DNA from 4 places in the Mesorhizobium sp. M0184 genome. Region 2 is predicted to be linked to each of the others. Evidence: predicted binding sites of a transcription regulator. Region 2 holds the regulator's gene; each other region holds the start of a gene.
The links. The regulator PhoB, encoded in region 2, activates phosphate uptake and scavenging genes when phosphate is short. The targets are predictions, from matches to a motif close to TGTCATNNANCTGTCAT.
Positions count from the first base shown of each region.

Region 1: the regulator PhoB is predicted to act here: its motif matches at 3,049-3,065, upstream of olsB (l-ornithine N(alpha)-acyltransferase).
Region 3: the regulator PhoB is predicted to act here: its motif matches at 6,400-6,416, upstream of NKJ23_RS27350 (PhoX family protein).
Region 4: the regulator PhoB is predicted to act here: its motif matches at 2,476-2,492, upstream of NKJ23_RS14925 (LTA synthase family protein).

Region 1 is NZ_JAMYSZ010000001.1:64,727-72,565, forward strand. It holds gene acuI (acrylyl-CoA reductase (NADPH)) at 1-602, shown strand, start outside; gene NKJ23_RS00365 (PAS domain-containing hybrid sensor histidine kinase/response regulator) at 691-2,979, shown strand; gene olsB (l-ornithine N(alpha)-acyltransferase) at 3,129-4,004, shown strand; gene grpE (nucleotide exchange factor GrpE) at 4,109-4,744, opposite strand; gene NKJ23_RS00380 (hypothetical protein) at 4,981-5,184, shown strand; gene NKJ23_RS00385 (fatty acid desaturase) at 5,312-6,334, shown strand; gene NKJ23_RS00390 (DJ-1/PfpI family protein) at 6,482-7,102, opposite strand; gene NKJ23_RS00395 (DUF934 domain-containing protein) at 7,238-7,774, opposite strand.
Region 2 is NZ_JAMYSZ010000001.1:377,502-385,340, forward strand. It holds gene xylF (D-xylose ABC transporter substrate-binding protein) at 1-774, opposite strand, end outside; gene NKJ23_RS01915 (ROK family protein) at 1,061-2,305, shown strand; gene phoB (phosphate regulon transcriptional regulator PhoB) at 2,315-3,004, opposite strand; gene phoU (phosphate signaling complex protein PhoU) at 3,021-3,728, opposite strand; gene pstB (phosphate ABC transporter ATP-binding protein PstB) at 3,761-4,564, opposite strand; gene pstA (phosphate ABC transporter permease PstA) at 4,561-5,412, opposite strand; gene pstC (phosphate ABC transporter permease subunit PstC) at 5,416-6,405, opposite strand; gene pstS (phosphate ABC transporter substrate-binding protein PstS) at 6,465-7,526, opposite strand.
Region 3 is NZ_JAMYSZ010000030.1:15,452-23,290, reverse strand. It holds gene NKJ23_RS27390 (CerR family C-terminal domain-containing protein) at 1-458, opposite strand, end outside; gene NKJ23_RS27385 (CYTH domain-containing protein) at 547-1,020, shown strand; gene NKJ23_RS27380 (CHAD domain-containing protein) at 1,017-1,958, shown strand; gene NKJ23_RS27375 (C40 family peptidase) at 2,000-2,797, shown strand; gene NKJ23_RS27370 (helix-turn-helix domain-containing protein) at 2,925-3,728, opposite strand; gene NKJ23_RS27365 (SMP-30/gluconolactonase/LRE family protein) at 3,844-4,704, shown strand; partial or broken gene NKJ23_RS34745 (sodium-independent anion transporter) at 4,720-4,967, opposite strand; gene NKJ23_RS27360 (phosphatase PAP2 family protein) at 5,227-5,928, opposite strand; gene NKJ23_RS27355 (hypothetical protein) at 5,943-6,281, opposite strand; gene NKJ23_RS27350 (PhoX family protein) at 6,483-7,839, shown strand, end outside.
Region 4 is NZ_JAMYSZ010000010.1:147,182-155,020, reverse strand. It holds gene NKJ23_RS14930 (pilus assembly protein TadG-related protein) at 1-478, shown strand, start outside; gene NKJ23_RS14925 (LTA synthase family protein) at 510-2,435, opposite strand; gene fabD (ACP S-malonyltransferase) at 2,683-3,648, shown strand; gene fabG (3-oxoacyl-[acyl-carrier-protein] reductase) at 3,709-4,446, shown strand; gene NKJ23_RS14910 (acyl carrier protein) at 4,634-4,870, shown strand; gene fabF (beta-ketoacyl-ACP synthase II) at 4,905-6,167, shown strand; gene mltG (endolytic transglycosylase MltG) at 6,261-7,481, shown strand; gene NKJ23_RS14895 (YicC/YloC family endoribonuclease) at 7,620-7,839, shown strand, end outside.

The DNA of each region.
Region 1 (7,839 bases), 310 kb from region 2:
GCACCGCCGGCTACACCGCCATGCTTTGCGTCATCGCGCTGGAGCGCCACGGCATCGTGCCCGATCGCGGCCCGGTGGTGGTGACCGGCGCTGCCGGTGGCGTCGGCTCGGTCGCGGTCTCGATCCTGTCCAGCCTCGGCTATCACGTCATCGCCTCGACCGGCCGCGCTGCCGAAAGCCCCTATCTGATCGACCTCGGCGCCGCGGAAGTGATTTCACGCGACGAGCTCACCCAGCCGGCAAAACCGCTCGCCAAGGAACGCTGGGCCGGCGGCGTCGATGCGGTCGGCAGTCACACGCTGGCCAACGTTCTGTCGATGACCTCCTATGGCGGCGCCGTCGCCGCTTGCGGCCTCGCCGGCGGCATGGACCTGCCGGCAAGCGTCGCCCCCTTCATCCTGCGCGGCGTCTCGCTGCTCGGCATCGATTCGGTGATGGCGCCGAAGGCGGTCCGCCTCGAGGCCTGGCGCCGCATCGGCGCCGATCTCGACCACGCAAAGCTTGCCAGCCTGTCGACGAGCATCGGCTTCGACGGCATCATCGGCGCCGCGCATGACATCGTCGAGGGTAAGATCCGCGGCCGCGTGGTGGTGGATATGTGAGCCCCCAAGGGATAAAAAAGAGCGCGACCGCTAAAATTCGAGCGATCAACCACAACCTTCGATAAGCTCTGCCTGGCAGGATTTCCGTATGATTGCGGAACCCGGCATCAGAGAGGCGGAACCAGCCGAACGGGCCGACGGGACGGCCCCCGCGGCGCCAGGACGGCAGCTTGTCGACGCGCCACCGCTGGCGCCGGAACTGCCGGCCTCCAACCGCGAAGGCCTGCCCTTCCTGACGCTCGTCGCCATCGTCGTGCTGGCAGGCTTTTCGCATCTGACCGGGGCACCGATCTTCATCACCATCGGCCTTTTGGCGACAGCCATCGCCGGGCTCGCCATGCATCTGCGCAACAGGCGCACCGAGCGCCGCGCGGTGGCCCTGCTCGATGCCACGACCGCCCGCAGCCGCGCCGAAATCGAGACGCTGGCCGACCGCATGTGGGAGATGCAGGAGAGCGAGGAGCGCTTTCGCGGGCTGATCGATGCACTCGGCGATCTCGTCGTCCATCGTGACCGCGACGGCCACATTGTCTACGCCAACAAGGTTTTCGCCGACCTTGTCGAAACCGACCAGCGCGACCTTGCCGGCAAGACCCTGGCCGAACTAGGCATCGATGTCGGCATCGTCCCCGACGCCGCGTTTTCCGACCATGAATGCCTGAGTTCCACCGACGTCGCCATTCGCACGCCGGACGGCCCACGCTGGTTCTCTTGGATCGAGCTGTCGGTGCGCGACAAGGACAGCGGCGCCGTTTCGCATCGCGCCATCGCCCGCGACATCACCGCTCGCAAGCGCGCCGAATCCTCGCTGATCACCGCCCGCGAGCGGGCCGAATATGCGAGCCAGGCCAAATCGCGCTTCCTCGCCACCGTCAGCCACGAGATCCGCACGCCGATGAACGGCATCATGGGCATGGCCCGGCTTCTCGCCGACACCAGCCTTTCGCCCGAGCAGCGGACCTATGTCGGCGCCATCTCGACCTCGGCCAGCGCGCTGCTGGCGCTGATCGAGGACCTGCTCGACTACTCCAAGATCGAGGCCGGCCGCTTCGATCCCGAACCGCAGCCAATGTCGGTGCGCGAGATCGCCGACAATGTCATCGAGCTTTTGGCGGCGCGGGCTTTTGCCAAGGATATCGGCCTCGGCTGTCATGTCGAACCCGACGTGCCGCAGCTGATCACCGCCGACCCCGGCAGGGTCAGGCAGGTGCTGCTCAATCTCATCGGCAACGCCGTCAAGTTCACCGACAGCGGCGGCGTCCTGGCAAGCATCGCTCGCGTCCGCACCGAAACCACCGACCGCATCCGCTTCACCATCACCGACACCGGCCCCGGCCTGCGCGAGGAGGACATGGAGCGCATATTCGAGGACTTCGAACAGGCTGACGGCACCTCGACCCGTGCGCATGGCGGTGCCGGCCTCGGTCTCGCCATTTCCAAGCGCCTGGTGACCGCCATGGGCGGCGCTATCTCGGTGTCGAGCCGGCTTGGCCAGGGGTCCGAATTCGTCTTCGATATTCCCGCTATTTCCGCCGTCGAGGCGCCGCAGATCCGCCAGGACGCGCTGTCGGGCCGGCATGCGGTGATCGTGTCGAAGAACCTGGTCGAGGCCGAAGCCCTCGCCCGCACCATTCGCGCCAATGGCGGCACGGTCGATCTGGCCACCGCCGCCGCCCAGGCCACCGCTTTCGCCGAGGGCTGTGACGTGCTTCTGATCGATGCTGCCATGGAGCAAAGCGACGGCAGGCTGCTCAGGCGCCTGCGCCAGAGCGGATTTGCCGATTGCGAGGCAGTGACGCTGATCGCGCCGACCGACCGCGGCATGCTTGGCGAGTTCCGTGCCAACGGTTACGCCACCTTCCTGGCGAGGCCGGTGCGCGGCGAGACACTGCTGCGCGTGCTTTTGACCAGCCATGCACCGGTCATCGCCGAGCCGCAACTGCAAAGGCGCGGCGCGCAGGCGGGGCACGCCATTGGCGCCCGCCAGCAGGGCCTGTCGGTGCTGATCGCCGAGGACAACGACATCAACGCCATGCTGGCCCGCGCCACGCTGCTGAAGGCCGGGCATCGCGTGAAAGTGGTCGGCAACGGCAAGGCCGCGGTCGAGGCGGTCATCAGCACCGGCCACAAGCACCGCTACGACGTGGTGCTGATGGACTTGCACATGCCTGTCATGGACGGTCTGGACGCCATCGCCGCCATCCGCCGCCATGAGGAGGAGACCGCGGTGCCGCCGGTGCCGATCATGGTGCTGTCGGCCGACAGCCAGGAAAAGACCCGCCACGCCGTGCTCGCTCACGGTGCCAGCGGCTTCGTCACCAAGCCGCTCGACCCCGATGCCCTGGTTCATGCGGTCGAAGGGCAAGCGGCCGCCTGAGGCACAACATAGACGGTTGATAGATTACCCAGCCGACGAAGTATTGCCCGCAGAGGCGTATCACGGTACTGTCACAATCCTGTTGCACCTACACCGTATCCCCGTGCCAAGAGGGATGGCTCGAAGGAGAATCACTCGTGCATACAGTCATGCCGGAATGTGATGCTCGGCCGAACGCCAGCGGGCCTTTGCTCGTCGGCCGGAACGCCGATGCCGTCATAAAAGGCGCATCGCTCGGCCGCATCGGCAATCTCGAAGTGCGGCTCGCCCGCAACGAGGCCGAGATCGCTGCCGCGCAGGAAGTGCGCTACCGGGTGTTCTACGACGAGCTTGGCGCCAGGAAGGACCTGTTTCAGATGCAGGACCGCCGCGATGCCGACCGCTTCGATCCCCTCTGCGACCATCTGCTGGTCTTCGATACTTCGCTTTCCGGCCCTGAGCATCGCCGCATCGTCGGCACCTACCGCCTGCTGCGGCAGGAGATTGCCGCGGCCGCCGGCGGCTTCTATTCCGAAGGTGAATTCGAGCTGACCAAGCTGATCGCGCGGCATCCCGGCCAGCGCTTCCTCGAGCTCGGCCGCTCCTGCGTTCTGCCGGAATACCGCTCGAAGCGCACCATCGAGGCGCTGTGGCAAGGCATCTGGGCCTACATCAACCATTACGGCATCGGCGTGATGACCGGCTGCGCGTCGTTCCACGGCACCGTGCCGGCGGCACATGCGGAGGCGCTGACCTATCTTGCCCACCACTGCCGGACGAATTCATCCTGGGACGTGCGCGCCGTCGCCGGGCGCTATTGTTCCATGGATCTGATGCCGATCGAGGCGGTCAATACCAAGGCGGCGATCGCGGCGATGCCGCCGCTGGTCAAGGGCTATCTGCGCGTCGGCGCGCGCATTGGCGACGGTTGTGTCATCGACCGTGAATTCTCGACGGTCGACGTGTTCGTGGTGATGCCGGTCAAGGAGATTGGTGCCCGCTACGTCAATTATTATGGTGGAGAAGCGCAGCGGTTTGCGGCGTGAATAGTGAATAGTGAATAGTGAATAGTGAATAGAACATAGCACTGACTGCTGGAGCAGCAATTGGCTACTCACTACTAACCATTCACTATTGACCATTCACCCATTCACGCATCTTTCTCAGCCTGCTCGTTGACCGGCCCCGGCTCGACTGGCGCTTCGCTCGCCACATGCTTGGGGCCGCCCTTAGCGACGCCGACCATGGCGGGCCGCAGAACACGCTCGCCGATCGAATAGCCGGGCTGCACGACCTGCACGACCGTGTTGGCCGGTACGTCGGGATTGGGCACCTCGAACATCGCCTGGTGGAAATTCGGATCGAATTTCTCGCCCTCGGGCTCGAGCTTCTTCACGCCGTGGCGTTCCAGCGCCGACAGCATGGCGCGCTCGGTGATCTCGACGCCGTCGATCAGCGCCTTGAAGCCGGCATCGCCCGAAGCCTTGGCCTCCTCCGGGATGGCATCCAGCGCACGGCGCAGATTGTCTGACACCGAAAGCATGTCGCGGGCAAAATTGGCAACCGCATAGGCGCGCGCGTCGTGGACGTCGCGGGCGGTGCGGCGACGCAAGTTCTCCATGTCGGCCGCGACGCGCAGCGCGCGATCCTTCAGCTCTTCGTTTTCCTTCAGAAGCCGCACAAGCGCTTCATAGTCGCCGTCGACGCCACCTTCCCTTGGCTCCGCGGCAGCCTCGGTCTTCTCGGCTTCATCGGGCGCGCGTTCGTCTTTTGCCTGGTCGCTCATCGCCGTTTCCCGTCATTTTCGAATGGTGTGGATTTGCGCCCGATATCGAGGTTTAGCGGCCAAAAATCAAGGGGCAAGCGATACTGCAGCCGCTGTCGCTGATTGATGGCGGACGGCGCAGACCTTTCGATTTTAATTCAAACTTTACCGTACCCGACGTCTTTGCTTGCCGGGACACTACAATGCGGGAACCATTCCTCCCTTGGAAGAGTTTCGAAGCCGACACAGGATTTTGGATGATGCCCCGCAGGAATGGCGAAAAACGCGATGGGCTCGCCGCCGATATCCGGCGCCAGCTCGGCACCGAGGCGACCAAGCGCTTTCTGCGCACCTTGCCGGCCTTCCGCACGGAGTCCGATATTCCCGACCGTCTGAAGGAATTGCTCGACCGCCTGGACGGCGTGGAAGCCAAGGTGGTCGCAGGCGGGCGCCGTCGGTAGACACCATTGCAGGCCGTGCGCCCGGCGACTGCGGCCATCAATTCCTCGCCATCGCGCGACATTTACCCGCAGTAACTTTGCGTGATCGCCGGCTTGCGGCAGCGCGCTGCTCCGCCTATGTTTCATGATGAACATGATTTCCCCCGAAGCTGTGGCAAACAGCAAGCGCGCCTGGTTGAAAATCCTGTCGCGCTATAAAAAGCCCGACAGGCGTCGCAGCGCCGTCGAACTCGCCATCACCCTCATCCCCTTCGCCACGCTGTGGACATTGTCCTCGGCCGCTTATGCCTATGGCCATTGGTGGGGTCTGGTCCTCATCCTTCCAGCCGCCGGCTTTCTGGTGCGGATCTTCATGATCCAGCACGATTGCGGCCACGGCTCCTTCTTTGCCAATCGCTATGCCGACGACTGGATCGGCCGCGTCCTTGGCGTGCTGACGCTGACGCCCTACGATTGCTGGCGCCGCGCCCACGCAACCCATCACGCCAGCGCCGGCAATCTCGACGAGCGCGGCACCGGCGACATCAAGACACTGACCGTCGCCGAATACCGGCAACTGTCGTGGCGGGGCCGGCTCGCCTATCGCCTCTATCGCCATCCGCTGGTGATGTTCGGCCTTGGCCCGATCTGGATTTTCATTTTCGAGCAGAGACTGCCCTTGGGCATGATGCGGGGCGGCCTCACCCCTTGGGTGTCGTCGATGTCGACCAACCTAGCCATCACGGTCATAGCCGCGCTGCTCATCTGGTTCGTTGGCCCCGGCGCGTTTCTGGTCGTGCATTTGCCGATCGTCATCCTCGCCGGATCGGCCGGCATCTGGCTGTTCTATGTCCAGCATCAGTTCGAAGAGACGGAGTGGACAAAGGACTCCGAGTGGGAATTCCAGCACGCTGCCCTGCACGGTTCGTCCTATTACGACCTGCCGCCGGTGCTGAACTGGATCACCGGCAATATCGGCGTCCACCACGTGCACCACCTCTCGGCCAAGGTGCCATGCTACCGGCTTCCGGAAGTGCTGAGGGACTATCCGGAGCTGCGTGAGATCGGCCGCGTCACACTCCTCGACAGCCTGCGCTGCGTCAAGCTGGCGCTGTGGGACGAGAGCCGCAGCAAGCTGGTATCGTTCCGCGAAGCGCGGATGGCCGTGTAGACGTACCGCCGCACCTAAAGCGCGTCGCGCTCGACCGGCCTCATGCGACGCGCTTTAGGTTCTTGTTTATGCATGCCGTTATCGCAAAACCGCTGAACACTTTTGCGCGACATGCGTTAGGGGTGCGGCGGGCTCCACATTCCGAGCTTAAGCCGCCTGGCGCTGGTCGCGCATCAGGATCTCGCCCTGGCGGATCTCGGTGCCCAGCACTTTCAGGCATTCGCGCATGAACGCGGCAAGGCCCGGCCAGCCCTTGGCCGACACCAGATTGCCGTCGACATGGGCGCCGGTCGGCGCAACATCGATATAGATGCCGCCGGCCAGCGTGACTTCCGGCTCGCAATACTGCAGCGCCGCGACTTCGCGGCCGCGCACCACGCCGTCGACCGCGATCAGGATCTGCACGCCGTGGCAGATGGTGAAGATCGGTTTTCCCGTCTCATGGAAATGCCGCACCAGCGCCTGCACGCGCTTGTCGATGCGGATATATTCCGGCCCGCGCCCGCCCGCCGCGTAGACGGCGTCGTATTCGGCCGGGTTGACCTCGGAAAACGTCTTGTTGAGAATGTAGTCGTGGCCGAGCTTTTCCGTATAGGTCTGGTGGCCCTCGAAGTCGTGCAGCGAGGTCTTCAGGATATCGCCGGCCTTCTTGTCGGGGCAAACGACATGGACGGTGTGGCCCACCGCATGCATGGCCTGTTCAAAGACGAAAATCTCGTACTCCTCGCTGAACTCGCCAACGAGCATCAATATCTTCTTGCCAGCCATACCCGGTTCCTCCCTTGTGGCCACATTTATTCGGATCGCGAAATAATGGGTCTATCCTAAGGCGGAGAGGCGCAAAATAAAAGGTTGAATCTGGAATGTGGTCCGACCAGAAGGCTTCTGGCCCTCTGGAGCGGATCAGCCGGCGCGCACCCGCCGCCAGGAATATTTCGGGCCTTTGGCCTCCGGCTTCACCGCCGGCTGATAGAACAGCGGCAGTCCGCCTGTGCGGCCTTGCTCGAGCCGCTTCAGCAGCACCGGGTGCGATATCTCGAATTCATCGAAGCCGACGCGCAGCATATGCGGCAGCTGATCAATCAGCACCTGCCCGGTGGCGCGCATAGCGCCTGCAAAATGATAACGGCTGCGCAGCAATTCGCCCTTGGAGAACGAGCGGCCGTCATTGAACGCCGGAAACGCCAGCGCCACCAGTGACAGCTGATCGAGCAGGCCTGCGATCTTTTCGAGCTGATCGCCGGGCTGCAGCAGCACACCGATGCGCTCCTTCGCCGACCGCCGCACCTCCGGATCGAGGCCGAGAAACGCCTGCAACGGCAGGATGAAACGGCCATTGCCGACCAGCGCCTCGGCGCTTTCGGCATGAACCCACTCGTCCTCGCGGAACCCATCCGGTGTCCACAGCCGCATTGCGTTTTCGGCTATCAAGTCGCTCATCAAGAAAATTCCCAAGTCCACAATATTCTCAAATTCAAAACACCCCGGGGGTGTGTCGAGATTCA
Region 2 (7,839 bases):
TGTGCCGAGCGCGATGCGGTTCAGCGCGGCGTGGTCGCCGTCCTGGCCCGAAACCGGAACCGATCCGGCCAGCCCTTGCGCCGTCAGCGCGGCGACGACGCCGCCGGCAGTGCCGTCATTAGCGGCGACCACGGCATCGACCTTGTTGTCGTTGGCGGTCAGGAACTGTTCCATGTTCTTCTGAGCGTTGGCCGGCAGCCAGCCGTCCGTATAGGCCTCGCCGACATTCTTGATCTTGCCGCCGTCGATGGCCTCCTTCAGCACCTCCATCGAACCGGCAAACAGGAAATCGGCATTCGGATCGGAACCCGAACCCTTGATGAAGACGTAGTTGCCTTCCGGCTTCACCTTGAAGACTTCGCGGGCCTGCATGCGGCCGACTTCCTTGTTGTCGAAGGTCAGATAGAACACGTCCTTGTTCTCGATCAGCCGGTCATAGCCGACGACCGGGATGCCTTCGTCCAGTGCCTTCTGCACGGCCGGCCCGATGGCCGAGGCGTCCTGCGCCAGGATGATCAGTGCGCTGGCGCCCTGCGAGATCAGGCTCTCGACGTCGGTGAGCTGCTTGCCGGGGTTGGACTGTGCGTCGGCGGAAATATACTTGTCGCCTGCGGCCTCGATGGCCGCCTTCATTGCGGCCTCGTCGGTCTTCCAGCGCTCTTCCTGGAAGTTCGACCAGGAAACGCCGATGACCTTGTCTTTAGCCTGCGCCACCGACGCCAGCGCCAGCGTCATGGCGACACCCGCCAGAATGGCGGTCGTGAATTTCTTCATCATATCCTCCCTGCGCCGCGTACGGCGTGACCAATTGGCTCAAAGACCAGCTTAGAAGCTCTAATTTTTTCGAGCCTCGAAAAAATACTGGCCCGATCTCCGGCTGCTGTCAACATCGATTCTGATGGATTTTGATGACTCTGCGAGTTTTTTCGAGCGTCGGAATAAACGATGACAGCGCCACCTGCATCTGACACTATTTGCCTGCATCCGACACTATTTGTCGGACATTACCGACGGCTTCCGGTTCATGAGCGGCCGCGGCAACCGGGAGGAAAGCAAAACAATGTCGGTCGGAATCCGCCATGACGATTTGCGCCGGCGCAACCGGGCGATGGTGATCTCGGCGGTGCGCCGGGCCGGCCAGCCATCGCGTACTGAGATCGCAGCTACCACCGGCCTCAGTCATTCGACCATATCGGCGATCTCTTCCGACCTGATACGGGAAGGCATCCTCGCCGAGAGCAAGGCAAGTGAGCCCGTTTCGTTGAAACGCGGTCGTCCGCAGGTCGGCCTCGCCCTCAACCCGGAAGCGGCGGCGGTGCTGACCGTGGTGTTGTCGCTGAATTTCCTGTCGGCCGCCATTATCGACTATACGGGACAGGTGGTCGCCGAGGAACAGCGCCGGCTGGACACGCTGACCATGCCGCGCGACGAGCTGATCCGTGAATGCATGGCCATCGTCCGGCGCCGGCTGCAGGATCCAGACCTTGACGTCCGCAGTGTCGCCCGCATCGCCCTGGCGATTCAGGGCATTACCGACTCCCCTGCACGCGCCATGCTGTGGTCGCCGATCACGCCGCAGACCGACATCGCCTTTGCCGACATGCTGGAGGACGAATTCGGCATCCCGGCAACGGTGGAGAACGACTGCAACATGATGGCGGTGGCTTTGCGCTGGCGCAATCCGGATCGCTATCGCGACGACTTCATCGCCATCCTGCTTTCGCATGGCATCGGCATGGGGCTGGTGCTGAAGGGCGAACTGTTCACCGGGACGCATTCCTCGGGCGGCGAATTTGGCCACATGATCCATCGTCCGGGCGGCGCGCTCTGCCGTTGCGGGCGGCGCGGCTGCATCGAGGCCTATGCCGGCAACTACGCCATCTGGCGCAACGCCAGGCAGATGAGCGAAGACAGCGAACCGGTCGCCGACGTCAGCGACGCCGACATGCGAGCACTGGCGGCCCAGGCGCGCGAGAAAGATGGGCCGGAACGCGAGGCCTACCGCAAGGCCGGCGAAGCGCTGGGTTTCGGTCTCGGCTCGCTGTTCGCGCTGATCGATCCGGCACCGGTCGCGATGGTCGGCGCCAGTGCCGCCGCCTTCGATCTGATCGAGCCGGCCTTGCGGAAGGCAATCGCCCAGACCGCCGGCGGTCAGCATTCAGGCTCGATCTCCTTCGATACAGAGCCGAACGAATTGCCGCTGATCCGCGAAGGCTGCGCGATGCGGGCGTTAAGCTTCGTCGACCAGGAGATTTTCGCGCCGGGCGCGCAAATGAGGCCCAGCGTCAGAAAGAACGTAGCCTGACCAGGCGGGTCAATCTTCCCTGATCGCATAGCCGGCACCGCGGATGGTGCGGATGACATCCGGCATCCGGCCGTTGTTGACGGCTTTGCGCAGCCGCCCGACATGCACGTCGACGGTGCGTTCGTCGATGTAGATTGTCTCGCCCCAGACATTATCGAGTAACTGGCTGCGCGAGAAGACACGGCCCGGATGCCGCATCATGAACTCGAGCAGCCGGAATTCGGTCGGCCCGAGCCTGATTTCGCTCTTCTTGCGATAGACTCTGTGCGATTCGCGATCGAGAACGATGTCGCCGACCTTCAGCACGCTGGACAGCACTTCCGGCTTGGCGCGCCGCAGCAGCGCCTTGACCCTGGCCATGAATTCCGGTGTCGAAAACGGTTTGACCAGATAGTCGTCGGCGCCGGTCGAAAGACCGCGCACCCGGTCGCTCTCCTCGCCGCGCGCGGTCAGCATGATGATCGGCAGCCGCTCGGTTTCGGGGCGCACCCGCAGCCGACGACAGAGCTCGATGCCGGAAACCGCTGGTATCATCCAGTCGAGCACCAAAAGGTCGGGCACATTCTCCTGCAAACGGATCTCGGCTTCGTCGCCGCGTGTCACCACCTCGACCTGGTAGCCTTCGGATTCGAGATTGTAGCGGAGCAGCACACCCAACGGCTCCTCGTCCTCCACCACCATTATGCGTGGTGCGATCATCGGCTGGGCACCCCCATCATGTCACCGGTGCGGACATTGTCGTTTCGTCCTGCTTCGGACGATTGACCGGCAATTGCTCGCCGGTCAGCACATAATACGCATTTTCGGCGATGTTGGTGACATGGTCGCCGATCCGCTCCAGATTCTTGGCGCAGAACAGCAGGTGCGTGCAAGCGGTGATGTTGCGCGGATCTTCCATCATGTAGGTCAAGAGCTCGCGGAACACGGACGTGTATTTGACGTCGATGCGCTCGTCGGCGGCACGCAGCTTGGCCAACGCGGCCGCATCGCCTGCAGCATATTCCTCGATGACACCCTGCACCTGGATGAGAACCAGCTGTGCCATCGCGTCGATGGAATGCGACAGGTCCCGCGGCGTGGCGCTGAGGCCGACCGCACTCACGCGCTTGGCGATATTCTTGGCAAGGTCGCCGATGCGTTCGAGGTCGCCCGCCATGCGGATCGCTCCGACCACATGGCGAAGATCGTGGGCCATCGGCTGGCGTTTGGCGATCAGGGTGATGGCGCGGTCGTCCAGTTCGCGTTGACGCGCATCCATGATGGCGTCGTCGGAAACGACGCGTTGCGCCAGCACGTTGTCGGAATTCAACAGGGCCTTGGTCGCCCCGCCGACCATCGAACCGGCGAGGTCGGCCATGTCGCGGATCAGCTTGCTGATCTGCTCGAGATCCTCGTCGAAAGAAGCGACTGTGTGTTCGCCCATGATCCTGTCCTCAAATGCATGATCGGAATGGCTCAGCCGAAGCGGCCAGTGATGTAGTCCTGCGTGCGCTTCTCGCGGGGCGACGTGAAGATCTTCTCGGTCCGGTCGAACTCGACCAGTTCACCCAGATACATGAAGGCGGTCTGGCGCGACACGCGCGCCGCCTGCTGCATGTTGTGGGTGACGATGACGATCGTGTAGTCGGCTTGCAATTCGTCGATCAGTTCCTCGATCTTGGCAGTCGACAGCGGGTCGAGCGCCGAAGCCGGTTCGTCGAGCAGAATGACTTCCGGCTTCACCGCCACGGTGCGGGCGATACAGAGCCGCTGCTGCTGGCCGCCGGACAGGCTCAAGCCGCTGGCGTTGAGCTTGTCCTTGACCTCGCTCCACAGCGCGGCGCGCTTCAACGCCTGTTCGACGCGGCCGTCCATCTCGGACTTGCCGAGGTTCTCGTAGAGCCTGACGCCGAAGGCGATGTTCTCGTAGATCGACATCGGGAACGGCGTCGGCTTCTGGAACACCATGCCGATCTTGGTCCTGAGGAGGTTGAGATCCTGCGACCGGTCGAGAATGTTCTTGCCGTCGAGCAGCACCTGGCCCTCGGCCGTCTGTTTTGGGTAGAGCTCATAGATGCGGTTGAACACACGCAGCAGCGTCGATTTCCCGCAACCCGAAGGGCCGATGAAGGCCGTGACGCTGCGCTCGGGCAGCGACAGGCTGATGTCCTTCAGCGCCTTGCTCTGGCCGTAGTAGAAGTTGAGGTTCTTGACCTCGATCTTCGTCTTCTCGGCTACCGTTTCGGCCATCGTCATGTCTGGGGACAACATCTGTGTCATCTGTCCTCTCTGCGTCCGGTAAGGCTGCGGGCGAGGATGCTCAAGCCCAGAACCGTCAGGGTGATTATGAGTGCGCCGGTCCACGCCAGTTGCTGCCATTCCTCGTAAGGGCTGAGAGCGAACTGGAAGATGGTCACCGGCAGGCTGGCCATCGGCGCGTTGATATTGCTGCTCCAGAACTGGTTGTTGAGCGCGGTGAAGAGCAGCGGCGCCGTCTCGCCGGAAATGCGTGCTATCGCCAGCAATATGCCGGTGACGATGCCGGACAATGCGGCGCGGTAGGCGACCGAACGGATCACCACCCAGCGTGGCGCGCCGATCGCGGCACCGGCTTCACGCAACGCGTTCGGCACCAGGCTGAGCATGTCTTCAGTGGTGCGCACGACCACCGGAATGACCAGGATGGCAAGCGCAACTGCGCCGGCAATGGCCGAGAAATGTCCCATTGGCCGCACCATCAGCTCATAGACAAACAAGCCGATGATGATCGACGGCGCCGACAACAGGATGTCGTTGATGAAGCGGACGACGGTGGTGATGCGCGAAAAGCGTCCATACTCGGCCATGTAGGTCCCCGCCAGCACGCCGATCGGCGTGCCGACGACAACGGCGATGATCGTCATCAGCAGGCTGCCCGCGATGGCATTGAGCAGGCCGCCGGCCTCGCCCGGTGGTGGCGTCATCTCGGTGAAGACCGCGAACGAAAGCCCGGCTGTGCCCTTATAGACTAGTGCGCCGAGGATGAGCGCCAGCCAGGCAAGCCCGATGCCGGCGGCGACGACGCAAAGCGCCATCATCACCGAATTCCTGGCTTTGCGGCGGCTGTGGAGCGATGAGGATGTCGACATCGGTCAGGCTCCCGTACGGGCGTCGATCCGCATCAGCATATAGCGGGCGGCGGCAAGGATCAGGAAGGTGATGACGAAGAGGATCAGGCCGAGCGAAACCAGCGAGGAGGTGTAGAGGTCGCCGTCGGCCTCGGTGAATTCATTGGCGATGGTCGCCGAGATCGTCGTGCCCGGCGCGAACAGGGAGGCACTGATGCGGTGGGCGTTGCCGATGACGAAGGTCACCGCCATGGTCTCGCCGAGCGCCCGGCCGAGGCCAAGCATGACGCCGCCCATGATGCCGATGCGGGTATAGGGAATGACCACGCGCCGGGTCACTTCCCAGGTCGTGCAACCGATGCCATAGGCCGATTCCTTCAGCACCGCCGGCACCGTATCGAAGACGTCTTTGGTGATCGAGGTGATGAAGGGCAGCACCATGATGGCAAGGATCAGCGCCGAGGTCAGAAGGCCGATGCCGTAAGGAGGGCCAGCGAAAAGGCTGGATAGTCCCGGCACGCCGTGGAAGACGTTGATGATGAAGGGCTGTATCGCCGTCTGCAGGAACGGCGCGAACACGAACAGGCCCCAGATGCCGTAGATGATCGAAGGAATGCCGGCCAACAGCTCGACCGCTATGCCGATCGGGCGCCTGAGCGGGCGCGGGCAGAGCTCGGTGAGAAAGACTGCAATGCCGATGCCGATCGGAACCGCGATCAGGATGGCGATGGCCGCCGTGACCAGGGTGCCGTAGATCGGCGCCAGTGCGCCAAATTTTTCCGTGACCGGATTCCAGCTTTCAGTCGTCAGGAAAGAAAAACCGAACGACGACAGCGCCTGCCATGAGCCGGCAAACAGCGAGATCGCGACACCGCCGAGGATGACCAGCACAAGAATTGCGGAAGCGCGGGTGAGTCCGCGGAATATGGCATCTGTGAGCGCGAAGCGCCGCACCGTAGCTTCCCTGGCCCGGGCTGCTGCAGATGATGGCATGGCATCGGAAGCGATGGTCATTGGGTCCTCGCGATTAAAGGCAACAGGGAGGGCGCCATCGACGCCCTCCCTGGAGGAGATTACATAGCCGAGTAGATCGGCTTGCCGTCGTCGCCGACGACTTCCTTGGCCCACATGGCCTTGACGCTCTCAACCACCTTGTCGGGCATCGGAACGTAGTCCAGCTCGCCGGCCATCTCGTCGCCCTTGTCGTATGCCCAGGCGAAGAATTTGAGCGCTTCGCCGGTGGTCGCGGCATCATCCGGCTTCTTGTAGAGCAGGATCCACGTTGCCGCCGTCATCGGCCAGGACTCGGCGCCCGGCTCGTTGGCGAGGATGACGCCATAGCCCGGCTGCGAGCTCCAGTCGGCATTGGCCGCTGCCGCCGAGAACGCCGCCGCGGTGGGCTCGACCTTCTTGCCGTCCTTGTTGATCATATCGGTGTGGGTGAGCTTGTTCTGCTTGGCATAGGCATATTCGACATAGCCGATCGCGCCGCCGGTCTGGGAGACGTTGTTGGCAACGCCCTCATTGCCCTTGGCGCCGATGCCGACCGGCCATTCCACGGCCTTGTCGACGCCGACCTTTTCTTTCCAGTCCGCGCTGACGTCGCCGAGGTAATAGGTGAAGTTGAACGTCGTGCCCGAACCATCGGAACGGTGAACGACCGCGATCGCCTGCGAAGGCAGCTTGACGTCGGGATTAAGCTTCTTGATCGCTTCGTCATCCCAGCTCGTGATCTTGCCGAGGAAGATGTCGGCCAGCGTCGGGCCGTCGAGAACCAACTCGCCCGGCTTGATGCCTTCGAGATTGACGACGGGAACGATGCCGCCCATCACCATCGGGAACTGAGCCAGTCCGGTCGCTTCAAGCTCGTCGCCCTTGAGCGGCGCATCCGAAGCGCCGAAGGTAACGGTCTTGGCTTTGATCTGCTTGATGCCGCCGCCGGAACCGATCGACTGGTAGTTAAGGCCAACGCCGGTGTCTTTCTTGTAGGTGTCGGCCCACTTCGCATAGATCGGGTAGGGGAAGGTGGCGCCGGCGCCGGAGATGTCCGCGGCGAGCGCGGCGGACAGGGTGAGGGTGGTCGTCGCCGCAGCCATTGCAATCGCAACGGCCGCCGAGCGGATGAAATGTCTCATGTGGCCTGCTCCTGTTCGGAATATGGTCTCTCGGCGCCATTCCTCCGGCGCCCGCTGAGGCCAATAGCCCCCGATTATTACAGTCGCATGACAGTTTCATGTCGCTCCGGTAACGTCGCCCAGCCGGGTTAAGAAGGAGCGGCCGCGGGCTTTGTCGGCATGGGCCGCGGTTTGCCGCTGGAATCAGCAGCTTGCGTGAATTCCGGCCGGCATCGGCTGCTCGGCGATCGTAGCCACCGGCTTTAAAAGAAAAAAGCCGGACGGGAGCGCGTTGCATGCAGCCAGAACGTGTCATGGCCGCGCCATCGCCGAA
Region 3 (7,839 bases), on a different contig from region 2:
GGTTCGAACACGCCGTCATAGATACGGTCGAGCGCCGCGGTAGGATGCGACAGCTCGCGCAGGACGAACTGTACAATCTCGCCGGCTTCCGGCCTTGCCGCGATGAAGGCGACCATCCGCTCCAGTGCGACGGCTAAATGTGCCCGCGCGGCCTCGGTGTCCGCCAATGCCGCGACCGGCGCCTGCAGATTGCCGATCGCCTGGCCGGCAACGGTCTGGATGGTGTCGACGATGTAGTCGGCCGCCGCGTTGCGGAGCCCTTCCTTGCCGCCGAAATGATAGGCGATCGAGCCGATATTGGCCTTGGCCTCCGCCGCGATCTGGCGCGTCGAGGTGCCGTCGAAACCTTGCCGTCCGAACAGTTTCAACGCCGCGCGGACAAGTGCCGCCCGCGTCATATCGGCGGCGGTCTTGGGCGCCTCATGAGGAAGGCCGCTGGCGCTGGGCGATTTGATCATGGCCAATAATTTAATCAATCGAATGATTAAAGTCAAGTGCGGTCAAGCGGCTTGCCAACTCTGGCCGTGCGCGCTTTAGTGCCTAGCCATGGGCAAGGAAATCGAGCGTAAGTTCCTGGTCTCAGGTGAGGAATGGCGGGCAATGGTCGAGGCGGACATTCATATCCGTCAATTCTATCTAGTCGCCGAACCCAGCCGCACGGTGCGTGTGCGCATCAGCAACGATGCGGCCGCCAAGCTGACGCTCAAGTTCGGCAGCCAGGCACGCGAGCGCGATGAATTCGAATATCCGGTACCTTTGGCGGAGGCGCAGGAGATGCAGGCCTTTGCCATCGGACATGTCATCGAGAAGACACGCCACCATGTTAGACACCGCGGCTATCGCTACGAAGTCGATGTCTTCGGCGGGACGCTTGCGGGGTTGGTGATCGCCGAGCTCGAGACGCCGGATGATGTACAGGACGAAATGCTGCCACATTGGCTCGGCCGTGAAGTCACCGGCGAGCCAAGATTTTACAACGCGTCGCTCGCCCTTGGGGGGATTCCGGAGATCGTCGCATGAGCTTTCGTATCGATCCGCGCATGTCGCTGACCGGAGAGGTCAGGCGCATCCTCGCCGAGGAGATCGGCAAGGCGCTTGTCCATCTGGACGCCGCGCGTGACAGGCCCGAACAGGGGCTGCACAAATGCCGCAAACGGCTGAAGAACGTCCGCGCCTTGCTGCGCCTTGTCCGTTCCGGAGACGAAACATTCTGCGTGACGGAGAATCAGTGCTACCGCCAGGTGGCGGCCCTGCTTGCCGGCCCGCGCGAGGCGACCGCACTGGTGGAAACAATCGACCGGCTGGCGGCAAGCTTTTCCGAGCAAAGTGCCGGCGATGGCCTCGGTGCCGTGCGTGACAGGCTCGTCGCGCGCCAGCATGAACTGCATGGCGGAGCAGGCCTCGATGCTGCGATAGGCGCGGCGATTTCCGTTTGCGAGAAAGGTGTCGCCCGGATCGACAAGCTCGCTCTGCCCGACCAGCCGGAGCAGGCTGCCGACGTGCTCGCCGAAGGCGCGCGCACCACTTTGCGTCGCGCCAGGAAAGCGCTGGATAAGGCGGCTTCGCGCGGCGAAGCCGATGACTTTCACGATCTGCGCAAGGCGGCCAAGACGCATGGCATGCACCTGTCGCTGCTCGGCAGGCTGTGGCCGACGCCGATCAAGACGCGGCGCAAGGCCGTCGACGAGTTGGGCGAGCGGCTTGGCGAGCTGCACGATGTGTTCGTCATGCGCGCGCTTCTAGATGCCGAGGACCAGCCGCTCGGTCCTGCTGAAGAGACGCGGTTGCTTGCCAAGCTGCTGAAGCGTTCGGAAAAGAGCCTGAAAAAGACCTGCCTCGCCGAGGCGGTCGAGCTTTTCGGCGACAGCCCGAAGCGCTCGACGAGGAAGCTCGCCCGTAAGGCGCGCGAAGATCTCACAGTTGCGCACGAAGACGCCGGCACGCCTGGCGTGGGCTGATCATGGTCTAACTTGCCGCCCTGTGGTAATCGCCGTCTGGCATGACCGAGCCCGGCGACACGCTTCTGGACCGACTTGGCCGCTGGCTTGCCGGCCGGCTGCAGGAGGAATCGTCCGGCTACGAGCCTTACACGCCGTCGGACGCCGAAACGTTGCGCCGCACGCTCGAGCCCGGCGACATCCTGCTCATCGAAGGCAACCAGAAGATCTCGGCGGCGATCAAATACCTCACCCAGTCGACCTGGTCGCATGCCGCCTTCTATATCGGCGATGCATTGCCGGAGCCGGAGGACGGATCGGAGCGGCGGCGCCTGATCGAGGTCACGCTCGGCGATGGCTGCATCGCCGTGCCGCTGTCGCGCTATCGCAGCTACAACACCCGCATCTGCCGGGCGAGTGGCCTGGCTCCGGACGATCGCGAAGCGGTCGTCGCGTTCATGATCGGCAGGCTCGGTCTCAGATACGATCTCAGGAACATATTCGACATGCTGCGCTACTTCTTGCCGACGCCGCCGGTGCCGGTGCGCTGGCGCCGCCGCATGCTGGCTTTCGGTTCCGGCGACCCGACGCGCGCCATCTGCTCGTCGCTGATCGCCGAGGCGTACGGCCTGATCCGCTACCCGATCCTGCCGGAGATTACCCGGGCGCCTGGCCGTGCCTCGGCCCAGTCGAGCTATTCGCGCAGGGAAATCCTGCACATCCGCCATCACTCGCTCTACACGCCGCGCGATTTCGACCTGTCGCCCTATTTCCGTATTGTCAAGCCGACGCTGGAATACGGCTTCGACTACCGGCAGATGGTCTGGGATGACAAGGTGGCGAACAAGACCGCCGAATAGCCGCTCGATCTTGTGTTTGAGCAGGGGACCCTCTGAGAACCGGTTTGCGGCCGATACTCAGGGGGTAAGAAGCTCAGTCAGACTGGCTGCCGCCAACAGCCCGGACTCGGTCGTTCTGCATTTTGACCTAGGCCGGCAGACGTCGTCCGTTTGCGGCAGCCGCAACTCGATCGTCGGTCCGTGCGCCTGCGTCGCGCGGATGCGGCCCGATCGGCATGATCACCGGGAACGGCGTTGCGCCGAACGCAAACGTCCATTTGTAGCCGACCAGTCGGTCTTCAGGCGTCGTGTGCTGGTCGTGATGAGCAAGCAATTTGGCGCGCTCCGCCAATTCCTCCGCCTCGCGCCTGACCATTTCCGCCGTTTCCGGCCGCATCCGCCTGGAGAAGCTGACGAACGTCGACTCGCGCTCAAGATGGGTGATGGCCCAGCCGATGAAATTCTTGTTGGTCGTCTCGAACAGCGGCCGCAATGGCCCCTCGAAATTCCACTGGATCGGCGCCTCGATCAGCAGCCTTGCCGACAGGCCGCGACCGAGCGCGACCAGGCCGAGTTCCTCGAGCTCGCGCAGATAGAGGAACATCGAAGCCTCGCTCAGCCCTTGTGAGCGCATGATGCCTTCGGGCGTGAATTTCTCGGAAAGCATGACAAAGACGAACAGCAGTGCCGACCGCCCGGCGAGCTTGCGCTCGATCTCCGGCGCGATCTGGTTGGCGGGTCCTGGTCCTCTGTTCATAGAGCCGAGCACGTTCTCCAACTCTACGCCGGCGGCAGTGCAGATCTCCATCAGCCGGTCGAGCTTGCAGTTGCGCTCGTGGAAGATGCGCTTCACCGTCGGCTCGGAAACACCCATCCGCTCGGCAAGGACGCGATAGGTGATGCCCTTTGCCTTAAGCGTCCGCTTCAGCGCTTCGAAGATCAGGCCGTTCATGGGATGCACCTCTTTCGCACGATTTGGTATCAGCCTTCGGTACTAGTCCTGATAGCTCTTCCCGAAAAGTATCGAAAAGCCTAGCTCTCCGCCAGTCCATTACAGGAGACTAGCCATGAAGAGCCTCTTCACCTCGATACTTCTCGCCCTGGTCGGCATCACCGCCGCGCCGGCAGTTCAGGCCGCTGAACTGTGGCGCACCGGCGGCCTCGAGCAGCCTGAATCGGCGCTGTTCGACGCCGCCGGCCAGCGCGTTATCGTCTCGAACATCGTCGGCAATCCCGGCGAAGCCGACGGCAACGGCTATCTGTCGATCCTGTCGATGGACGGCAAGCTCGTCACGCAACACTGGACCGACGGCATGGACGCGCCCAAGGGCATGGCGATTGTCGGCGGCAAACTCTACGTCGCCGACCTCACCCATGTGCGCGTCGTCGACCTCGCAAGCGGCAAGCTAACATCGACGATCGACGTGCCGAACGCGGTCTTTCTCAACGACATGACCGCCGACGCGTCCGGCAAGATCTACGTCACGGATATGCTTGCCGATACGATCTATCGCATCGACCGCGACCGGCCCGAACTGTTCGTCAGGGATGCGGCGCTTGCTTCGCCGAATGGCATCTTCGCCGATGGCGGCCGGCTGATCGTCGCTTCCTGGGGCAAGGGCATCAAGCCCGACTTCAGCACCGCGGAGCCGGGCGGCCTGCTCTCGGTCGATCTTGCTACCAAGGCCGTTTCGCCACTGCCTGGCGCGGAAAAGTTTGCCAACCTCGATGGCGTCGTTGCCATCGGCGGCAGCATCTACGCCACTGCCTATATGACCGGCACGCTCTACCGCTACAAAGCCGGCGGCACGCCGCAAGCGGTTGCGACGTTCAAGCCGGGCAGCGCCGACATCGGCACCGACGGCAGGTCGACAATCTTCGTGCCGCTGATGAACGAGGGCGAGGTCTCAGCGTTAGGCCTCGACTAAGCCGGCGTTGCCAGCTCAGGCGACGGGCGCGGCTCTCCTCAGCTGCGCCCGCGCATCCGTGGTCGAGGCGCGTAAGTCACCAGCGGCCGCTTGACGCCGTGGTTGATCAGCATGCGGCGTATCCTGGGCTGAAGCGCCTGATATAATGAAGCGAACGCCGGCGCGGCTCGCTTGTGGGCCGCGCCCCCGATGACATTGGCTGCCGTCGAATCGAAGATCGGCACCGCCGAACAGTCGAGGATGAAGTTCCTGCGCTGGCGTGGTCGGCGACGTCTTCCTGTACCAAGGATTGATGGTCTGCCTCCAAACATGCAGCACTCTTTGCCAGCCGATGCGCTGTCATGCTACAAACCTCGGCATCGTTTGGCGGGACATCCACTGCGATCCCGATTGCACAGGCACGACTTCAAAAGGATGAGCGGGTGAAGATATTCAAAGCGTTGGCGACCTCGACAGCCTTGCTGTCGATGGTTTTCCTGCTGGCAGGCTGCGGTCATGGCCTGATCAACAGGCTGATTTGAGTCAGGTGCCGTCGGCCCGCCCAAGCCATCGCTGCAGGAACCGTGCCGCAAGCCAGCACAGCATCGCCCAGGCAAAGCCGGCGCACCAGCCGGCCAATACGTCGGACGGCCAGTGGACGCCGAGATAGATGCGGCTGATGCCGACCACCACCGTCGTCAGCACCGCCAGCCCGAGTACATAGATTTTCGTTGTGCGCCCGGGCAAAAACCGCGCCGCCATGCTGCCCAGCGTCAAATACGTCACCGCCGATAGCATGGCGTGGCCGCTCGGAAACGAAAGCGATGCCACATCGGCGAGATGCGAGACCAGATCAGGGCGCGGCCGGTCGATATCGAATTTCAGCACGCTTGACAGGAGCTGGCCGCCCGCTACCGCGACGAACATGAGAAGCGCCGCGCCTGGCCTGCGGATAAGAAGCAGATAGACGATCATTGCTGCCGTGATCAGCAGCAGTACGCTGGCGCTGCCGAGGCTGGTGATGTCGCGCATCGTCCCTTCCAGCCACGCCGGTCCGATCGGATTGTCGGGCTGGCCGGCCTTGCGGAAGGCAAGCAGGATTTCGGTGTCGAAGGCATGCGGCGTGGTGGCCCGCGCCAGCTCCATCAGCTCCTCGAACCCCCACAGCCCGCCGGCAATGACCAGCCCGGCCAGCAGAACCGGGAACTCCAGCCAGTTGGGCAGTCTGCTTGCAATCTTCTTCATCGGCCCGATCGCAGTTACAGCCTTTGCAGATAGGGCCCGAGCGTGATCAGCGCCACAGCTGCGATGGCAAGCACGATGCCGGTTGCCTGCAAGGCATTGACGCGCTCGCCGAAGAAGACCAGCGCCACCACATTCACCGACACCAGCTGGATCACCGCCGACAGGCTGAACGACACCGACATGCCGAATTCACGGATCAGCCTCAGCATGATCAGATTGCCCAGCGAGTAGAGCGCCAACGTCAGCACGATCTTGCCGAGGCTCGGCGCCAGCCCCCACTGTTTTGCGGCCATCGCCGCCAGCAGGAAGATCACCGTCGAGACGCAGAGCTGCCCAAGTCCCCAGAAACTCACTTTTGTTCCTCCCGATGCGGTCCCTACCGCCTGCCGCAGCTCTTGTTTCCGAAGCGCCGGTCGCGGTCAAGCGGGGCCGATGTTGGATACGAAATCGCAGGTGGCAATTTAGCCGGCATGTCATCAAACTGTGACCTGCCGGTAATACCGGATTGGCCAGGCAACACGCTCCAGCAATCCATCCAGCCAGAGGCAGGCCCTATGACCGAACATCGCACCCCTGACGCCCATTTCCGCACCAGCCTGCTCGAGGAAAACGATGGGCCAGGAGCCAATCTCACCGGCAACCGCACCATGGGTGAGATCATCGCCGCGCGGTTCTCACGCCGCGGCTTCCTCAAGGGTTCGCTTGCCGTCTCGGCCATAGCCGCTACCGTCAGCCCGCTGGCGCTGATCACCTCCGACAACGCCCGCGCCGCCGAAGGCTCCGCCTTCGCTTTCGACGAGCTCGAGGCCGGCATCGACGACAAGCATCACGTCGCACCTGGCTATGACGCCGACGTGCTGCTGCGCTGGGGCGATCCGCTGTTCGCCGATTCGCCGGGATTCGATCCGACAAAACAGTCGGCGGAAGCCCAGGCCAGACAATTCGGCTACAACAACGACTATGTCGGTTATATCCCGATCGACGGCTCGGCCGAGCACGGCCTGCTGGTCGTCAATCACGAATACACCAATCCGCACCTGATGTTTCCGGGCCTCGTCACCATCGTCGATGGCAAAGCCAAGCAGGCGCCCCTCAGCAAGGAGCAAGTCGATGTCGAGATGGCCGCGCATGGCGGCACTATCGTCGAGATACGCAAGGTATCAGGCAAATGGCAGGTCGTTCGCGACGGCAAGCTCAACCGCCGCATCACCTCCAACACCGAGATCGCGCTCTCCGGCCCGGTCGCCGGCCACGACCGCGTCAAGACCAGCGCCGATCCGACCGGCACGAAGGTCATCGGCACCATCAACAATTGCGCCGGCGGCGTCACGCCGTGGGGCACCTATGTCATGGCCGAGGAGAACATCCACGGCTATTTCTCGGGCGAGCTGCCGCAGGGCCACAAGGAGGCGGCCAATTACAAGCGCCTCGGCATTCCCGAAGGTGCCTATGAATGGGCAGCGCATTACGACCGTTTCGACATCGGCAAGGAGCCTAACGAGCCGAACCGCTTCGGCTGGATCGTCGAGGTCGACGTCCAGGATCCGACTTCGGTGCCGAGGAAGCGCACCGCCATGGGCCGCTTGAAGCATGAGGGCGCCGAATCGATCGTCGCCCAGGATGGCCGTGTCGTCTTCTATCTCGGCGACGACGAGCGCTTCGACTATGTCTATAAGTTCGTCGCCACAGGCAAGTTCGATCCGGACAACCGCGCCGCCAACATGGATTTGCTCGACGACGGCACCTTGCATGTCGCCAAGTTTGCCGACGACGGTTCGGTCGAATGGCTGCCGATCGTCTTCGGCCAAGGGCCGCTGACGGCGGAGAACGGCTTTGCCAGCCAGGCCGACGTGCTGATCGAGACGCGCCGCGCCGCCGACCTGCTCGGCGCCACCAAGATGGACCGCCCGG
Region 4 (7,839 bases), on a different contig from region 2:
GATCGAATGGAACGGCTCGGGGACCAATGTTTCGGAAGGCTTGTCATGGGGGATGCGGGTGCTCTCGCCGGAACCGCCTTACAGCGACGGCGCGCCGTTCAGGGCGTCAGGCACGACCAAAACGGTGCTGCTGCTCACCGACGGCGAGAATGTTGTCTATGGCGCGAAGGATACGCCACAGAAGTCGGACTATGGCTCCTACGGATTCCTGGCCTCGGGTCGGTTTGGATCCAGCGACCAGACCGCGGCTGCGCGCAATGTCGACGATTGGACAACCAATGTATGCAACACATTGAAGAAGCAGGACGTGCAGATCTTCACAGTGCTACTGCAGGCCGACACCGCAGCCAACCGCAAGCTCTACGAGGCCTGCGCATCGTCGCCGTCGGATTATTACCCGACCAACGACGTCAGTCAGCTCGAAAGCGTCTTCCTGAAAATCGGAAGCTCGATTTCGCAGTTGCACTTGACGAACTGAACGACGTCGGCCGCTCTCCCGCCGCCGCTGCTCAACTCGTGTGTGCAGCCACTTTGCCTGTGGTTTCGGGGAAGAAATCGGGCGCCGCATGGCGCTTGCCGAACATCATGTCGTATTGCAGCAGACGGAAGTCGCGGATTGCCGGATCGATCTCTTTCTGACGCGACCAATCGGGGGTGGCGTCGCCCCCCGGTGCCAAAAGCAAATTGCGGTCGATAACGCGGTAGCGCTCTCGCAACTGTCCGAGGAAGCCGGTGTAATAGGGATGGCTGATGCCGGCTGTCTTCAGGATATGGTAGGGCAGGAAGGACGGGCTGACGGCGCCCAGATCCTCGGCCGGGCCGCTGCGATTCGACCAGACGATCAGCGGCGTCTGGTGGTGCAGCAGCATCTGGTCGGCCGCCTCCTTGCGCGGCGCAACATTGTCCTTCAGGAAGCCGGTCTCGACGTAGACCGGCCCAAGCGGCGGCAGATGGTCGCCGAAGAACGCGATGACGGTCGGCCGCTCGCGTTTCTTCGCCCATTCGATCAGCCGCTCGAGGCCGCGGTCCGCGTCGGAAGAGCCTTCGGCATAGCTCAACAGCGATTCACGCGCCCATTGGCTGATCGGCGCCTGCACCTTGTGGGTCGGATTGTTATAGCGATACGGCTCATATGGCCCGTGGTTCTGCAGGCTGACGGCGAAAAAGAAGACCGGCTCGGCGCTGGTATCGGCTTCGTGGATGATCTCGTCGGTCATCGCAGCGTCCGACGCGAGCGGTCCGCGCTTCTGCATGGGCGGCAACGTCTCCTCGGACTTGAAGTCGTTGAAGCCGAAATCGGCATAGACGGCCCCCCGGTTCCAGAACCAGTTAGTGCCGGGATGGATAGCGCGCGCCCGGTAGCCTTGACTTTTCAGGAAGGTCGCCAGCGAGGGAGTCGGTGTCCGCACATATTGCTGGTAGGGAATGCTGCCCGCCGGCAGGAAGGCGTTGGAAAAGCCGGTCAGGGCCTCGAACTCGATGTTGGCCGTCATGCCGCCGAACTCGGGCGAGAACATGTAACCCGTGCGCAGTGCCCGCACATTGGGGATAGGGTCGGGCGTGATGGTGACGCCGGGTAGCTTGGTCGGATCCCAGAAGGATTCGCTCATGACGACGATGATGTCGGGCTTCTCGGCGGGTACCGAAGCCGTCACCTGCGGTTTGCCGATCGCTTCGATCGCCTTGCCGGAATAGCCGGGCGGCGCCGAGACATGCGCCATCGGGACGTTCAGCGCGAAGGCGAGCGCAAAACCGTTCGAGGCATAGTTTTCCTTCTGGTCCCACATGATCGGGATGATCTGCAGCCGGTCGCGTGTCCACGAGAAAGTGGCATAGTCCATGATGGAGACGAAGAAGGCGATCAGCGGCACCGTCAGCGTCAGCCGGGCAAGGCGGCCCTTGTGGCTGAGCGCCGGAACGCGGCGGCGCCATAGCCGCCAGCCATAGACGAGCAGCGACAGGCCGCCGACGATGCCGATCGCCAGGGCAATGGCGGTTCCCGGGCGATCGCGTACCAGAAGCGGCATCAGTGCCACGATCTGCCGGGAATAGAGGAAATCGGTCGGATAGAGCGGATCGCCGAGATACAGCGACTTCTGGTGGCCGACGAACGCCAGCGACAATGTCAGCGGCGCGACGATCATCAGGCTCTGATGACTGCGGCCGAGCACGGCGTCGAGGCCGATGAGGATCAGCGCAAAAATGATGATCGTGGTCCAGCCGGGTTTGAAAGGCTGCAGAAAGAAATCAATGGTGCCGGCAAAGTTGCCGCGCACGATCAGTTCGATGGCAAACACAAGGATGGCCGCAGCCAGCAAGCTGATAAGGCCATAGCGGATGACAGGCCATTTGCGCGCCGGCAGATAGCCGGTCGACGGATCGCCTTCAAGAAACTGGGGCGCCGCCTCGGCTGCGCTCTGCTTGGTCTTTGCCACTTCAATAGTTCCCCGGCCCGCAACAAAAGCGTCACTCGATTGTCATCGAACTGTCACGCAAAGCCTAGCGCCTGTGGCGGAAATAAGAAGAGCCAGCAAACAAATCGTGAGCGGTTTTCATCATGAGTGATCGCCAAAAAGCCTGCCGAAACAGGCACTCGGCCGATATTACGCGATCAAGGTTGGACTTGACTTGGCCGCACGCCTTGCGTCACAGGCAACGTGAACCAGCAGCTGGGAGCCGCCGATGGCCATCGCATTCACCTTTCCGGGGCAGGGCAGCCAGGCTGTCGGCATGGGCAAGGACCTCGCCGATACCTTTGTGGAATCGCGGCGGATCTTCGAGGAAGTTGACGACGCGCTCGGCGAAAACCTATCGAAGCTGATCTGGGAAGGCCCGGAAGAGACGCTGACGCTGACCGCCAACGCCCAGCCGGCGCTGATGGCGGTGTCGCTTGCCGCAATCCGGGCGCTGGAGGCGCGCGGCTTCTCCCTGAACGGCAAGGTCACCTATGTCGCCGGCCACTCGCTTGGCGAATATTCGGCACTTGCGGCCGCAGGTTTCGTTTCGGTCGCCGACGCCGCCCGGCTGTTGCGCATCCGCGGTAATGCCATGCAGGCGGCTGTGCCGGCCGGCGAGGGCGCCATGGCGGCGATCATCGGGCTGGAACAGGCCGACGTCGAAGCCGCTTGCGCAGAGGCCGCCCAGGGCGCCGCCAAAGATCCCGCACAAGCCTTGGTTTGCCAGATCGCCAATGACAATGGCGGCGGCCAGCTGGTGATCTCCGGCGCCAGGCCAGCGGTCGAACTGGCGGCGAGGCTATGCACGGAGAAGGGCGCCAAGCGGGCGCTGATGCTGCAGGTCTCGGCGCCCTTCCATTCGGCATTGATGAAGCCTGCGGCCGAGATCATGCGGGAGGCGCTGGCCGCCGTGACGAAGAGTGCGCCGGTCGTGCCGCTGGTCTCCAATGTTACGGTGACCCCGACGAGCGATCCCGACGAGATCGCCCGCCGACTCGTCGAACAGGTGATCGGGCGCGTGCGCTGGCGCGAAACGGTGGAGTGGTTCGGCAGCAACGGCGTTGCGACGCTTTACGAAGTGGGCGCCGGCAAGGTGCTGTCGGGGCTGGCCCGCCGCATCAACCGCGATATTGCCACCACTGCCATCGGATCCGCGGCGGATGTCGAGGCGGCGCTGGCGGCGCTTGGATAATCAACTGGCGATTTGACCCCGCTCCATGCGAAGGGTGTTCGCTCAGATCAGGAGGCAAGAATGTTCGAATTGACCGGCCGCAAGGCGCTCGTCACCGGCGCATCGGGAGGTATCGGCGAGGCGATCGCCCGGGTGCTGCACGGCCAGGGCGCCATCGTCGGCCTGCATGGCACACGTATCGAGAAACTGGAGGCGCTGGCCGCCGAACTGGGCGACCGGGTCAAGCTTTTCCCGGCCAATCTTTCCAACCGCGACGACGTCAAGGCGCTCGGCCAGAAGGCGGAGGCCGACCTCGAAGGCGTCGACATCCTCGTCAACAATGCCGGCATCACCAAGGACGGGTTGTTCGTACGCATGGCTGACGCCGACTGGGATAGCGTGCTCGAGGTCAACCTGACCGCCGTGTTCCGGCTGACCCGCGAGCTTACCCATCCGATGATGCGGCGCCGCCATGGCCGCATCATCAACATCACTTCAGTGGTTGGCGTCACCGGCAATCCCGGCCAGACCAACTACTGCGCCTCCAAAGCCGGTATGATCGGCTTTTCCAAATCGCTGGCGCAGGAGATCGCCACCCGCAATATCACCGTCAACTGCGTCGCCCCGGGCTTCATCGAATCGGCGATGACCGCCAAGCTCAACGACAAGCAGAAAGAGGCGATCATGGCGGCGATCCCGACCCGGCGCATGGGCACGGGCGCCGAAGTCGCCTCTGCCGTCGCCTACCTAGCTTCCAACGAGGCAGCCTACGTCACCGGCCAGACCATTCATGTGAATGGCGGCATGGCAATGATCTAACACTTGGGAAAACGCTTCATTCCGTCTTGGATGCACGGGATTTTTCGTGTAATGCCGCCCGCAACCCGGCGGTTCGGGCAAAAACCGGTCCTGTTCCGCTGCGTTTCCGGCAGGACCATCTTTCAGCTTGATTAGCGGCATTCTGCCCGCTAACGAAGACAGACAACCAAAAGACGAGGATGCCCAAATGAGTGACACCGCAGAGCGCGTCAAAAAGATCGTCATCGAGCACCTTGGCGTCGATGCCGAGAAGGTGACGGAGCAGGCGAGCTTCATCGATGATCTGGGCGCGGACAGCCTCGACACGGTCGAACTTGTCATGGCGTTCGAAGAAGAGTTCGGTGTCGAAATCCCGGACGACGCCGCCGAGACCATCCTGACTGTTGGCGATGCGGTGAAATACATCGACAAGGCCTCCGCCTGACGCTATTTGCAGTCATCACCGGGGAGGACCTGCGATGAGGCGTGTCGTCGTCACGGGCCTTGGGCTGCTTTCGCCGTTCGGCATGGGCTTCGAGCACAGCTGGAAGGAGCTTCTGACCGGCCGCAGCGCAGCCAAGCGCATCACCGAATTCGAGGTGGAAGACCTTGCCTGCAAGGTCGCCCACGTCATTCCGCGCGGTGACGGCTCCAATGCCACTTTCAATCCTGAAGCCGTTCTCGAGCCGAAGGAACTGCGCAAGATCGGCGACTTCATCCTGTACGGGATCGCGGCCGCCGACGAGGCACTCAAGGATTCCGGCTGGCAGCCGAAGACGCATGAGGAACAGTGCGCCACCGGCGTGCTGATCGGTTCGGGCATCGGCGGCATCGAAGGCATCGCCGAGAATGCGATGATCCTCAAGGAACGCGGTCCGCGCCGCATCAGCCCATTCTTCATCCCTGGCCAGATCATCAACCTCGTCTCCGGTCAGGTCTCGATCCGGCATGGGCTGAAAGGCCCCAACCATGCCGTCGTCACCGCTTGCTCGACCGGTGCGCACGCCATCGGCGATGCCGCCCGGCTGATCATCTGGGGCGATGCCGACGTTATGGTCGCAGGCGGCGCCGAAGCGCCGGTGACGAGACTGTCGATCGCCGGGTTCGCCGCTTGCCGCGCGCTCTCCACCGAGCGCAACGACGCGCCACAAACGGCCTCACGCCCCTATGATCGCGATCGCGACGGCTTCGTCATGGGCGAGGGCGCCGGTGTTGTCGTGCTCGAGGAGCTCGAACACGCCAGGGCCCGCGGCGCCAAGATCTATGCCGAGGTCACCGGCTACGGTCTGACCGGTGACGCCTATCACATCACCGCGCCTGCCGAAGACGGCGACGGCGCTTTCCGTTGCATGACCGCGGCGCTGAACCGGGCGAAGCTGACGCCGGCCGATGTCGACTACATCAACGCGCACGGCACCTCGACCATGGCCGATACGATCGAACTCGGCGCCGTCGAGCGGCTGGTCGGCAACGCCGCCTCGAAGATATCGATGTCGTCGACCAAATCGTCGATTGGCCACCTGCTGGGCGCGGCTGGTGCTGCCGAGGCGATCTTTTCGATCCTCGCCATTCGCGACAACATCGCGCCGCCGACCATCAATCTTGACAATCCGGAGCGCGAAACGGCGATCGACCTGGTGCCGCACAAGCCGCGGGCCCGGCAGATCGACGTGGCGCTGTCCAACTCCTTCGGCTTCGGTGGCACCAACGCCTCGCTCGTCTTCCAGCGCTACAATGGCTGACCGCTCTGCCGGTTTCCGTCTGCCGTCAATTTTGCCATATTCGCCCCTACTCTGCCCGAGGGGATTCGTCGCAAGATCAAATGGTAGGGCGCTATGAACACAAATCCGGCCGATAACGGGGAATTCGGGCAACGGGCAGCAACGCCCGGCCCGATCGTGCCGAAGACGGCCAGCGAGGCGTTGCGGCCCGAGGCCGGCACGCCGCCGCCGAAGCGCTCGCGTGCCTCGCGCAGCCAGTTCGTCGTGTTCATGAACTTCGTCATCTCTTCGGTGATGCTGATGGTGCTGGCGGCAGGCGTTGCGCTGTATTTCGGCAAGCAGGAGTTCAACGAGCCCGGCCCGTCGGCCAATGGCGACACTTTCCTGGTCAAGCCGAATAGCGGCGTCCAGGAGATCGCCGACCAGCTTGAGCGGCGAGGGCTGATCAGCGACGCCCGCATTTTCCGCCTTGGCGTGCGCGCCTTCGGCAATGATTCCGCCCTGAAGGCCGGCGAATACGAGATCAAGCCGCAGGCGTCGATGCACGATATCATGGAACTGCTGAAGAGCGGCAAGTCGGTGATGTATTCGCTGACTATCCCTGAGGGGCTGACGGTCGAGCAGGCGCTGCAACGGATCGCCGAGCAGGACGCGCTGACCGGCGATATGCCGTCGACCACTCCACCTGAGGGCAGCCTCGCCACCGACACGCTGCGTTTCACCCGCGGCGCAACACGCCAGCAGATGGTCGACAAGCTTCTGGCCGACCAGAAGAAGCTGGTCGACGAGGTCTGGCAGCGCCGAGCGCCGGATTTGCCGATCGCCAACGTTGAGGATTTTGTCACCCTGGCCTCTATCGTCGAGAAGGAGACCGGCAAGGGCGATGAACGATCGCGCGTAGCCGCCGTCTTCCTCAACCGGCTGGCCAAGGGTATGCGGCTGCAGTCGGACCCGACCATCATCTACGGCCTGTTCGGCGGCAAGGGCAAACCCATCGACCGCCCGATCTATCAGTCGGACATCCAGAAGCCGACGCCCTACAACACCTATCTGATCAACGGCTTGCCGCCGACGCCGATCGCCAATCCCGGCCGTGCGGCGCTGGAGGCAGTCGCCAATCCGTCGAAGACCAGCGATCTCTACTTCGTCGCCGACGGCAGCGGCGGGCACGTCTTTGCCTCGACGCTCGATGAGCATAACGAGAATGTCGCTCGCTACCGGGCACTGCTGAAAAAGCAGGCGCAGGACGCCGCCAAGGCCGGAGCAACCAATACCGGAGCCGACACGCCGGCGGGAGCCATCGTTGACGATGCGGGCCCCACCGCCGCCCAGTAGGGCCGGACGCCATCAGGTTGGCCCTGTGCATGTCCGGGTGGATGTGCAAGGGCTGCTATGGCATTGAAATTCACATGATCCTGTCCGGAGAAAATCGCTCCGGCTTGAGGGGCATTCGGCAAAGGGACGCACGGCTACATGAACTTGCAGAGCATGACCGGTTTTGCGCGCAGTGTCGCCGAACACGACGGCACTTCGATTGCCTGGGAAGCCAAGTCCGTCAACGGCAAAAGCGTCGAGGTCAGGCTGCGGCTGCCGCAAGGTTTCGACCGGCTGGAGCCGGCCGTCCGGCAGACGGTGCAAAAGCGTTTTGCGCGCGGCAATTTCCAGATGACGCTGACCATTGGCCGCGCCGCCG